3 regions of the Streptococcus thermophilus genome follow, and region 1 is predicted to be linked to each of the others. Evidence: predicted binding sites of a transcription regulator. Region 1 holds the regulator's gene; each other region holds the start of a gene.
What was found. The regulator CtsR, encoded in region 1, represses protease genes until heat stress. The targets are predictions, from matches to a motif close to TTGGTCAAAAAAGGTCAAANA.
Positions count from the first base shown of each region.

Region 2: a site for CtsR is predicted at 2,488-2,508, ahead of E3C75_RS04065 (ATP-dependent Clp protease proteolytic subunit). Genes of this name have one in related genera too.
Region 3: a site for CtsR is predicted at 1,515-1,535, ahead of E3C75_RS10690 (ATP-dependent Clp protease ATP-binding subunit). Genes of this name have one in related genera too.

Region 1 covers NZ_CP038020.1:454,583-458,875, reverse strand. The annotation lists gene E3C75_RS02505 (ATP-dependent Clp protease ATP-binding subunit) at 1-2,144, opposite strand, end outside; gene E3C75_RS02500 (CtsR family transcriptional regulator) at 2,145-2,600, opposite strand; gene E3C75_RS02495 (COG2426 family protein) at 2,844-3,314, shown strand; gene tsf (translation elongation factor Ts) at 3,424-4,293, opposite strand, start outside.
Region 2 covers NZ_CP038020.1:764,811-769,103, reverse strand. The annotation lists gene E3C75_RS04080 (ABC transporter substrate-binding protein) at 1-887, opposite strand, end outside; gene E3C75_RS04075 (YlbG family protein) at 1,044-1,325, opposite strand; gene E3C75_RS04070 (YlbF/YmcA family competence regulator) at 1,318-1,767, opposite strand; gene E3C75_RS04065 (ATP-dependent Clp protease proteolytic subunit) at 1,854-2,444, opposite strand; gene upp (uracil phosphoribosyltransferase) at 2,582-3,211, opposite strand; gene E3C75_RS04055 (hypothetical protein) at 3,341-3,616, opposite strand; gene E3C75_RS04050 (levansucrase) at 3,657-3,824, opposite strand; gene E3C75_RS04045 (MalY/PatB family protein) at 3,900-4,293, opposite strand, start outside.
Region 3 covers NZ_CP038020.1:2,040,143-2,044,435, reverse strand. The annotation lists gene E3C75_RS10695 (nucleotidyltransferase) at 1-885, shown strand, start outside; gene E3C75_RS10690 (ATP-dependent Clp protease ATP-binding subunit) at 1,599-3,713, shown strand; gene E3C75_RS10685 (IS256-like element IS1191 family transposase) at 4,186-4,293, shown strand, end outside.

The sequences.
Region 1 (4,293 bases):
ATACGGTTAATAAATTCTGGACGATAGGACTTCTTAAGCTCTTCCATAATGCGTGCTTGCATGGCTTGGTGATTATGAGAAATAGTTTGAACACCAAAACCAACAGTTTTATCATCACGAAGAGCTGTAGCTCCCAAATTTGAGGTCATAATGATGATAGTGTTTGAAAAATCAACCTTACGACCACGGCTATCTGTTAAAACACCGTCATCCAAAACCTGTAAGAGAACGTTGAAGATATCTGGATGAGCTTTCTCAATCTCGTCAAAGAGAAGAACTGAGTAGGGCTTATTTCGAACTTTCTCTGTCAACTCTCCACCCTCATCATATCCGACATACCCTGGAGGAGCACCATTAAGGCGACTAGCCGCAAATTTTTCCATATACTCCGACATATCAAAGCGAAGCAAAGCTGATTCATCATCAAAGAGAACTTCCGCCAAAGCCTTGGCCAATTCTGTCTTACCAACACCAGTAGGTCCAAGGAACATGAAGGAGCCAATAGGACGTTTTCCAGTACGAATACCTGACTGATTACGACGAATAGCACGGCTGATAGCCGAAACCGCCTCATCTTGACCAATAACACGTTTGTGGAGTTCTGATTCAAGATTTAGGTAACGCTTGCTGTCAGTCTGCGTCATCTTCTCAACAGGGATACCTGATAAACGACTAAGAGTTTGCATAATCTGATCCGCATCTACCAAAGTAGGTTTAGGAAATTTTGCCTTTTGGTTAGCCTTATACTGTTTAACAGCAGCCCTAATATCCCCAGATATAAGTGCTTCATCCAAAGGCGTTATCTCACGTTTGGCCTCTTTTTTGATACGAACTTGAACAGTTGCACTCGCTTCATCTAAAAGGTCAATTGCCGAATCAGGCAAATTCTTACTCGTCAAATAGCGATGCGCTGCCTTGACTGCCGTCTCAACTGCCGCGTCCGTAATAGTCACACGATGATAGTCTTCATAAGACGAACGCAAACCGTTTAAAATATCGATTGCTTCAGATACACTTGGTTCTTCAATTGTAATTTTAGCAAAACGACGGGATAAAGCTGCATCTTTCTCAATATGCTTTTGGTATTCAGCTTGCGTGGTTGCTCCAACCATGTGAAGTGTCCCGCGCGCAAGGGCCGGTTTCAAAATATTAGCCGCATCCAAGGTACTATCAATACCTGAACCAGATCCAATAATCGTATGTAGTTCGTCAATAAAGAGAATGATTTTCCCATCAGCTTCAATCTCATCAATGATCTGATTCATACGCTCTTCGAAATCACCACGGAAACGTGTCCCTGCAACAACGCTCATCATGTCAAGCTCTAAGATACGCATATCAGCCAATTCAAATGGTACTTCGCCTGAAGCAATACGTTGCGCTAAACCAAGAGCAAGTGCTGTCTTACCGACACCAGCTTCACCTACCAAGACAGGATTATTCTTCGTTTTACGACTCAAAACCTGAATCATGCGTGAAATTTCTTCATCGCGTCCAATAACGGGATCAAGATTTCCTGACTCCGCTAATGCAGTTAAGTCTTTGGTATAATCTGCCAGTTCACCAGTAGATGATTGAGGAGGTTGCATCATATTGGCAAAATTCGCAGATGCTTTTGATTTCTTAGGTTTACGAAGATCGTGAATTGCCTTCAAATCTTGCTTGCTAAGACCAGCATTACGCTCCAAAGAACGTCGTAAATCTATGATGCGAGGTTTATCGCTATCATCTTTATATTGAAAACCAGCCACTTCAAGGAGGCGACAAACCATTAAATCCTTATGAAGAAGGAAGGCCATCAATACATGTTCAGACCCCACCTCTACAGCACCAGTCACACTAGCGATTCCTTGCGCCTCTTGCAACATAGCCTCTAGCGCAGGTGACTGTGCACGTAAATCGATAATATCTGATTTCGACAAGTCTTTTGGCCTCTTCTCCATAGCCAATACAGCAGCTGTCTCAATCTCTTCCGAATGAATACGGTCCTCAAAATCAGTAAATGTTAAGTAGGCTACAGATCCCGGAACCTCAACCATAGCCAGAAGCACATGCCAAGTCTCCAAGAAAGGACTTTCAAAACGCTCCGCTTCAAGCTGAGCACGATGGAAAATGGCCTGCATTTTTCTTGAATATATCGTCATCTAATTCCCTTCTCTATCCAATCTAAGTAATAGCGAGCGTAGAATACGCGAACGAATGATAGCCGCATCTTCGCCTAAAACATCATCACTAGCAGTCGCTAAAATCAAATTTCCCTCACGCTCAGTGATAATCTTTTCATCAAAAAGCAACTGAATGAGGTCTGTAAAGACTTGTTCGCTGAGCTGATCTGCCAAATTTTGCAGCAAATCATTAATCATATGGTGTTTGTCGGAGAATCTAACTTTGACAATGCGAATATAGCCGCCACCACCACGTTTGCTCTCAACAATATACCCACGACTCTCTGTAAAACGAGTCTTGATAACATAGTTAATCTGACTTGGTACTACTTGAAAAGCATCTGCTAAGTTCGAGCGTTGAATCTCAGCAGTTCCAGACTGGCCCAGCAATTCTTTAATATATTCTTCTATACTATCTGATGTATTTCTTGCCATCTTAATTCCTCCAGTCTAATTTGACTATAACTGACTATTATTATACCAAAAATGTTAGCACATGGGAAACTATACTCTCGAAAAGCTTTTTAAAGTTGTCATTGGAGAACATATAAGATACAATAGATAAGACTAAAAATAGTAGGTTTCTCAATTTTTTTACTGAAATATCCTGAACACCACGATAAAACTCACATTCCTTGAATTTTATCTCTTATTCCATTTCCTTATGAAAGGTTACTCATGAAATACATCATTGCATTCTTAATCTCTATGATTCCCCTTGTTGAACTCCGCGGAGCAGTTCCTGTTGCTATCGCCTCAGGTATTCCTTGGTGGCAGGCCCTTGTCCTTTGTGTGATTGGGAACATGCTTCCAGTTCCAATTATTTTCTTCTTCGCCCGCCGTGTTCTCAAGTGGGGTGCTGACAAACCTCTTATCGGTGGTTTCTTTACCTGGTGTCTAAAAAAAGGCCATAGTGGGGGTCAAAAGCTTGAAAAAGCTGCTGGAGACAAGGGTATCTTCTGGGCCCTTCTGCTCTTTGTAGGAATTCCACTTCCAGGAACAGGAGCTTGGACTGGTACGCTTGCAGCATCTATCCTAGACTGGGACTTTAAGCGCAGTGTTCTAGCTGTTATGCTCGGAGTTATCCTCGCAGGTATCATTATGGGAACTCTCTCCCTTCTATTTGGAGTAGACACTCTTGCTCATTAATAGAAATGTTTAGACATCTGGAGAAATGCTCAGATGTTTTCTAATTACAACAAAAAAGAAGTTACGATTGATTCACGTAACTTCTTTTCTTTTTATCTAGCAACTAGAATTAGTTGTTAAGAGCTGCTGCCATTGTGGCTGCAACTTCTGATTCAAAGTCGTTAGATGCTTTTTCAATACCTTCACCAACTTCAAAGCGAACGAATTCTACTACTGAAGCATTTACTGATTCAAGGTAAGCTTCAACTGTTTTGCTGTCGTCCATGATGTAAACTTGGGCAAGAAGAGTGTACGCTTGGTCAACTTTAGTGTTGTCAAGAATGAAGCGGTCCATTTTACCTGGGATGATTTTATCCCAGATTTTTTCTGGTTTACCTTCAGCAGCCAACTCAGCTTTGATATCTTCTTCAGCTTGAGCGATAACTTCATCAGTCAATTGAGCTTTAGATCCATATTTAAGGTGTGGAAGAGCTGGTTTATTAACCATTGCACGGCTTTCGTTATCTTGATCGATAGCATGGTTAAGTTGTGCCAATTCATCTTTAACAAATTGTTCGTCCAATTCAGAGTATGAAAGAACAGTTGGTTTCATCGCTGCGATGTGCATTGAGATTTGTTTTGCAATAGCTTCATCTCCACCTTCGATAACTGAAACAACACCGATACGTCCACCGTTGTGTTGGTAAGCTCCGAAGTGTTGTGCATCGGTTTTCTCAACAACTGCAAAACGACGTAATGAGATTTTTTCACCGATAGTAGCTGTAGCAGTTACGTATGCAGCTTCAAGAGTTTCACCTGAAGGCATAGTCAATGCAAGTGCTTCTTCATTGTTAGCTGGTTTACCTTCAGCAATCACTTTAGCTGTTTCGTTTACCAACTCAACGAATTGAGCGTTTTTCGCAACGAAGTCAGTTTCAGCGTTAACTTCAACAACTGCTGCAACGTTACCGCTAACGTAAACACCTGTCAAACCTTCAGC
Region 2 (4,293 bases), 310 kb from region 1:
AGAGCAACATTTGTTGAATATCCTGATACATAGTAGACATTTGAAGCATTCTTTTTACCTGCAAGCTCAGTAAATTTCTCATCACTGAATCCGTCAGGTCCTAAAATTGGTTTATCAATTCCAAGGTCACGTGCTTGTTTTGTAATAATACCAGTCTCAGTATAGTAACCAGGCATTACAACCGCATCATAATCTAGGTCTTTAAATTTAGTCAAAGCTGACTGATAGTCCTTGTCACCTGAAGCAAAGGTAGCTTCAGTAACGATTTGACCTTTATATTTACGCTTGAATTCATCCGCAATTCCCTTGGCATAATCCGAAGCATTATCATAGTAGAGAACTACTTTCTTAGCATTCAAATTATTGTAAGAATAAGCCGCCAAAACTTCACCTTGGTAGCTATCTTTAAAGGTTGTACGAAAAACAAATTTCTTAACTCCGTTAGCATCTACCGTAAGGTCATCCTGTGTACCAGAAGGTGTTATCAAAGGAACCCCTGTTTTTTGTGACACGAGGCTAGCAGCAGCAACAGCTCCTGATGTCGATGGACCAACGATAGCATTTACATTACTCTGAATAGCCAAGTTCGTTGAAGATGTTGAAGCCTCAGCATTTTCAGATTTATTATCTTTTGTGACGAGCTCTATCTTTTTGCCGTCAACGCCACCTGCTTTGTTAATTTCATCAACAGCCAACTTAATACCATTCTGCTCTGACTTACCATAGGCCGCAACAGCACCTGTCAACTCCATGTTAACACCAATTTTGATTGTATCCCCAATCTTAGTACCTTTGGCATTAGCAGTCACATCAGGTGACTTGCCACAGGCAACCAAAAAAATGGAGGCAAAAAAGGCTAGCACAATAAGTGTGATCTTTTTATACATAAGATTTCTCCTTAATATTTTCTTAAAAAAGTCTACCTTATAGGTTACAGAATTATCAGAAAATTGTCAATCATATACAACTATGTTCTATCCCTGGTAATCGATTACATTGCTTTTAAACTAACGTTTAAGTTAAGAAAAAAACTTTTCTCCTAGCTAAAGAGAAAAGTTTTTTAAATGTTCAGGGACCGAGGTGTCGTAACGTTCCAGACTACCTACAAAATCCATATCAATATCAGAATAATAAGAAGGGAGAACTTTTTTGACTGCCTTCATTCCTTCAAGCTCTGTCAAGATGTCCTCAACCCTGTCTTGATCTACATAAAGGTGCACATAACGCATCTTATAAGAATGGTAGACAACATCGCCAAACTTGGCAATTTTACGTAAGTCTCTATTATAGTATAAATAAACAATAATACCTTGGCGCTTAATCACGACTCATCTCCTCCTTTATGTTAGTGCCACCCTTTTTATGATGAGGTTTATGAGGGGCAAGAGGTAGGCCAGTATCAATGAAAATCTGATTTGAGATAGCTTGAGCAACCTCCTCTCCAAGTGAAGCTAGTATTATCTGCAAATCGAACTCCGCCTGACGATAGCCTATAACCACCTCGTTTAGATCAATTTGGCGCTTCATTCGTAAAACCTGATGTTTCAAGTCTCTCACATCTGCTCTAAAAGCCTCATACCCCTTAGCTTTATCATAACTTTCCTTTAATTCCTGAAATTCCAAGAGTAGCTCTTGAAGTTCTCTGGCATTTTTGAATCTCTGCTGTTTTAAACGGTAATTCTCTACTTCTGGCAATCTTAAAAAATGTAAAACAAGACTGTCTATTGCTTGATCAATAGCAAGTAGCTCCTCATTGATTATTAACATGTTTCCTATTGTAACACAAAAAGTCAGATGAAACGGTTCTTATATAAACCGATTAGCATCTGACTTTTATCTTAGATAAGCTAGACTTATTTTAATTGGTTGTTGGTCATGATTTCATCAATGAAGCCATATTCAAGTGTTTCTTGGGCACTCATCCAATTATCACGTTCAGCATCGACATGAACCTTTTCAATTGGCTGACCAGAATTATCAGCCAAGATTTGCTCCAAGTTATTACGAGTCTTGAGCAAGTGTTCAGCAGCGATAGCCATATCTGTTTGTTGAGTACCACCACCAGTACCACCCATTGGTTGGTGAATCATGTATTCTGCATTTGGCAACATGAAACGTTTACCTTTGGTACCGCTTGAAGCGATAATTGTACCCATTGATGCTGCCATCCCCATAACGATGGTTTGAACATCAGACTTGATGAAGTTCATTGTATCAACAATGGCAAGGCCTGCTGAAACTGACCCACCAGGTGTATTAACATACAGATAGATATCTTTTGTATGGTCTTGAGCATCCAAGAACAAGAGTTGAGCGATAATTGAGTTTGCCATATTATCTTCTATAGGACCTGTTAACATGATAATACGATCCTTGAGCAAACGTGAGTAAATGTCATAAGAACGTTCACCACGTGATGTTTGTTCAATAACTACCGGAATCATATGAATTCTCCTTTTAATATTGTCTTGATGTTATTATATGATTTTAGTCAAATTAGGTCAAATAAAAAGTATATTCCTTAGCACTCATTTAAAAAGAGTGCTAATTAAGCAAAAAAGGGAAAATTTCCCTTTTCAACTTATTTTGTACCAAACAGACGGTCACCTGCATCTCCAAGACCTGGAACAATATAGCCATTCTCATTAAGTCTCTCATCCAAAGATGCTGTGTATATATCAATATCTGGGTGAGCATCTTGCAATTTTTTTACACCTTCTGGTGCGGCAACTAAACATACAAACTTGATATTAGCTGCTCCACGTTTTTTAAGTGAATCCACCGCCAAAATTGCTGAACCACCAGTTGCAAGCATTGGGTCCATTACAAAAATCTGACGTTGATCAATATCTTCTGGCAATTTAACCAAGTACTCAACTGGCTCAAGTGTTTCTTCATCACGGTACATACCAATATGACCAACTTTTGCTGCAGGTACGAGGCTAAGGAAACCATCTACCATACCAATACCCGCACGAAGGATTGGAACAATTGCCAATTTTTTACCAGAAAGTTGTTTTTGAACTGTTTTTATAATTGGTGTTTGAATTTCAACCTCTTCAAGAGGAAGATCACGTGATACTTCATAACCCATAAGCATAGCGATTTCATTAACCAACTCACGGAAGTCCTTGGTAGACGTATCCTCACGACGTAAGATTGAGAGTTTATGTTGAATCAATGGATGTGAAATAACTTGAAATTTACCCATAATAGTTTCTTCCTTTGCTTTATATTCACTCTATTATATCAAAAACACAAGAAAAACGCTTGCTTTACTTGCAAACGTTTTTGGAAAGGATCCAATTTTATTTTTTAGACAGATGAATCTTACCTGTTACTAAACCATAGCCAAGAAGTGCCGAGCTACCAATAGCCGCAAAGATAGCTGCCAAGATTGACAGTTGACAGCAACTTTAATGTGGTTGTCTTTACTTCTCTCATCAGACTTAGCTGATTTTGGAGTTTCTGTATCAGTAACTACCTTTTCTTCAATAGCATTCACTGGAATAGATGGTCCAATTGAAACAATAGCTTCTGGTACTGTTGTCGCAATCTCTGTAGCTTGAGATACTTGACGACGGTCACCGACAGAACCCTCTGTTGAAAGTTTCACAGGAACCTCTACCTGATAATCATCTGATGAATTATTATCATTAGCTGAGCGGTCTATGAACTGGAAAACCTGTATTCGTCGGTGTTTCTGCTTTATCTTCTTTATCAGGTGATGGCTGATTATTATCTGCTGATTTAGAAGTCTTATCATCAGTAGAATGGTTTCCACCTGTTGGATTTACTGGAACTTCGAAGACGGTCTCAGACATCTGATATCGTCTAAGTAAAGTCTCAAAAGAAGAGTCTGCCTCAAATTTAAAGTGATGCCATTTGTATCACTTTTCTTATTTTCCAAAGACAGAAACCAAACGTTTCACACCTTCAGCAACAACTTTAGTTGGCGTAGCTACGTTAAATCGGAAATGTTTTTCTCCTTCGGAACCAAAAGTAATACCGTTATTTAGCACTACCTTCGCTTCTTCTTTAAGCAAACGTCCAAGTTCATTGTGATCTTGATCATAGGCTGAAAAATCAAGCCAGACCAAATAAGTGCCCTCAGGTTTCATAACTTCGATATTAGTCTTTTCACTAAGTTCCTTAGTTAAAAGGTCAATATTAGTTTCAAGAACTGTCTTCAATTCCTCTAACCAAGGTTGACCGTAGGTAAAGGCAGCTTGTGTTGTAATCAAACCAATAGTTGGAATTTCGTGTTGATTATTAGCCAATTGTTTTTGTTTA
Region 3 (4,293 bases), 520 kb from region 1:
GCAGTCCAGTCTGCCGATTATTTTGCATCTGGGGCTGTCGATATCTTGTCTCGACTGGGAATTGATAGTCTTACTTTTGGCACGGAAGAAGTCCTAGACTATCAGACTATAGCAGATGTCTATTCTGAAAAGTCAGAGGAAATGGAAGCCTTTGTGGAAAGTTTACCGAGTGACTTGTCTTATCCACAAAAGACGCAAAAAATGTGGGAAAAGTTTGCTGGTGTGGATTTTACTGGCAATACACCCAACCATATCCTAGGATTAGCCTATGCCAAAGCTTGTGCGGGTAAGGGCATTACGTTGAATCCTATCCAGAGACAAGGGGCTGGCTATCATTCCTTAGACAAGGAAGTATCTTTCGCCTCGGCGACCAGTCTACGTCTCCACAAAGAAGATAGTGATTTTGTGGATAAGTTCATGCCCAATAGCAAACTTTTTCAAACTTCTCCACAGGTCTCTTGGGATAATTATTTCCAATTGCTGGTTTATCAGATTCTTACAAACCCTGATTTGACCAGTGTTTTCCAGGTGAATGAAGAGATTGCCAGTCGTTTAAAAGCTGCTATTCGTGAGGTTTCTTCTGTTGAAGAACTGGTGGATAAGGTAGCAACCAAACGCTATACAAAAGCACGGGTACGTCGTATTTTGACCTATATCCTAGTCGGAGCTGTGGATAATTCTTTGCCTAAATCTATTCATGTGCTTGGATTTTCTCAAAAAGGGCAGTCTCATCTCAAATCTGTGAAGAAGTTTGTGGATACAGTGGTTCGGATTGGACGAGAACCTTGGGATATACTTACACAACAAGCGGATAATATTTATCAATTAGGCAACCCCGAACTTTCTGAACAAAACTTCGGACGCATACCGATTAGAGTAAAATAGTTTTATAAAAGGTCTACCTCTGGTAGGCTTTTTTACTTTCTGTAAATTATTTTCCAAAAGGTCAAATAAGATCAAACAAAACTATCGACCTTTGCTGACTAATGGTGTATTATGATTCCATAAGGATTTAGCTTCCTTATAAGATTGCAGGACTAGCTTAAATACTTGTAAAAAGGTAATTATAGCTTACCTGCAAAAAAATTACAATAAAGGTCAAAAAAGTCAAAAATACATTGACCAATACTGACCAATGTTGTACAATATAAACATAAGGAAATGAAATCCTTATGAAGGCTGTCAAAACAGTCCATATACCGATATGAAAAGATTGCAGCTTGTCTGCTTAAATTTTCATTAAAAAGTTCAGTAAAAGTCAAAGCTAAATTCTTGACCCAAGCATATGAAAGGTATATGATAAAGCTTAAGGAAAAGAGTTTCCTTAAGCTACAAGCATATTTCAGAAAGAAACTTGTAAGTTAGCTATTTTGAGAGATTCACAGAAAGAAGGTGGCTCTTATGCTGAATGATAATTAAATTAATTCAAGACTGTGAAAGTTCTCAGCCTTCTACCAAGAGCAAAACCGAAAATTATTAGAAGAGTAGTTGAGGCTCTGAAAATTTTTAGGGTTTTGGTCAGTAAAAGTCAATTTTTACACATTAACTAAAAAATAACACTTAAAAAATCACAAGAAAACACAGTATGAGGTGATTATATGAACAACAACTTTAATAATATGGATGATCTTTTCAATCAATTGATGGGTAACATGGGTGGTTTCCGTTCAGAAAGCCGTCGCTACATGATTAACGGTCGTGAAGTGTCACCTGAAGAATTTGCAATTTACCGTCAAACAGGTAAATTGCCTGGTAATCAAGGTGAAGCAGTGAACCCAACGCAACAACAGGGTAACGGACCTAAACAAGATGGTATTCTTGCTAAAATTGGTCGTAACTTGACTCAAGAAGCTCGTGAAGGTAAATTGGATCCTGTTATCGGACGTAACAAAGAAATCCAAGAAACTAGCGAAATCTTGGCTCGTCGTACTAAGAATAACCCAGTCCTTGTCGGTGATGCTGGGGTTGGTAAAACAGCTGTAGTTGAAGGTTTGGCACAAGCCATCGTTAATGGTGATGTCCCAGCTGCTATCAAGGACAAAGAAATCATCTCAATTGATATTTCTGCACTTGAAGCTGGTACTCAATACCGTGGTAGCTTTGAAGAAAACATTCAAAACTTGATAAATGAAGTCAAAGAAGCTGGAAACATTATCCTCTTCTTCGATGAAATTCATCAAATTCTTGGTGCCGGAAGCACTGGCGATGGTCAAGGTTCTAAAGGTCTGGCTGATATCTTGAAACCTGCTCTTTCACGTGGTGAAATAACAGTGATTGGTGCAACAACTCAAGATGAATACCGTAACACTATCTTGAAGAATCCTGCCCTTGCTCGTCGTTTCAACGAAGTTAAGGTCAATGCTCCTTCTCCTGAAGATACCTTCAAGATTCTTCAAGGTATTCGTGATCTTTATGAAAAACACCACAATGTTATCTTGCCAGATGATGTCTTGAAAGCAGCGGTTGATTTTTCAGTACAATACATTCCACAACGTAGCTTGCCAGATAAGGCTATTGACCTTTTGGACATGACAGCAGCTCACTTGGCAGCACAACATCCAGTAACTGATGTCAATGCTGTTGAACGTGAAATCGAAGAAGAAAAAGCTAAACAAGAAGCTGCAGTTGCTAAAGAAGATTACGAAGCAGCTCTAAATTCTAAGATTCGTATTGAAAAACTTGAAAAGGAAATTGCTAACCATGCAAAAGATCGCAAGGTGACTGCGACTGTAAACGATGTGGCTGAATCCGTAGAACGTATGACTGGTATTCCAGTATCTCAAATGGGTGCAACGGATATCGAACGTTTGAAAGATATGGGTAACCGTTTGCAAGCTAAGGTTATTGGTCAAGATAAGGCCGTTGAAGCAGTGGCACGTTCCATTCGTCGTAATCGTGCAGGATTTGACGAAGGTAACCGTCCAATCGGTAGCTTCCTCTTTGTAGGACCTACTGGTGTTGGTAAAACTGAGTTGGCTAAACAATTGGCCCTTGATTTGTTCGGTACCAAAGATGCTATCATCCGTTTGGACATGTCAGAATACAGCGACCGCACAGCCGTTTCTAAATTGATTGGTACAACAGCTGGTTATGTTGGTTATGATGATAATAGTAATACCTTGACAGAACGTGTTCGTCGTAACCCTTATTCAATCATCCTTCTTGATGAAATTGAAAAGGCAGACCCTCAAGTTATCACCCTTCTCCTCCAAGTTTTGGATGATGGCCGTTTGACTGATGGTCAAGGTAATACTGTAAACTTCAAGAACACAGTCATTATCGCAACTTCAAACGCTGGCTTTGGTTACGAATCTAACTTGACAGAAGATGCTGATAAACCAGAACTCATGGATCGTTTGAAACCTTACTTCCGTCCTGAATTCCTTAACCGTTTCGACGCAATTATTGAGTTCTCACACTTAGATAAGGAGGACCTTTCTAAGATTGTCGATCTTATGTTGAATGAAGTTAACAAGACTCTTTCTAAGAAAGGCATTGACTTGGCAGTTAGCGAAGCTGCTAAAGCCTATATGACAGAAGAAGGCTATGATGAAGTTATGGGTGCTCGTCCACTCCGTCGTGTGGTTGAACAACAAATCCGTGACAAAGTCACAGACTTCCACTTGGATAACCTTGATGCTAAACACCTAGAAGCTGATATGGAAGATGGTGTCTTAGTTATCAAAGAAAAAAAAGAAAAAGATGCTAAATAAAAAGCATAGGAACTCCTAATCCGATTAATGAAGCAGAGATGTTAGTAGACATCTCTGCTTTTTTCTTTTTTATTTAAGACTTTCCTTGGGTGCTACGGACGGAAGCGACTTTCTAACGGAATTCCATTCCTAAGATTTGAGCCTAAGTCTCAAATCTTCCGAGTGAGATAAGCAATATGGTTTCTCTCACCTTTAGCACAGCGGAAAATCTTGTTTTGGGTATTGCTATGACTTCCATGTTTATTCTTAATTTTAAAATGATATGAAATTATAATAATCTTATGATATGAATAGTTAAAAATACATTATATTTTTAAGAAAATATTGACAACGTATATGTATATATATAATATTATGGAAAATTAAATTTAGGTGAGGAATTCGGTAGTGTAAAATAAGTTGTGTAAACACAAAAAGGAATAAATCCGTTATAGTAGAGTTGCAAAACATTACTAGAAAGAGATTTATTCCTATGACTCAGTTTACCACAGAACTACTTAACTTCCTAGCCCAAAAGCAAGATATTGATGAATTTTTCCGTACTTCTCTTGAAACAGCTATGAATGATCTGCTTCAAGCA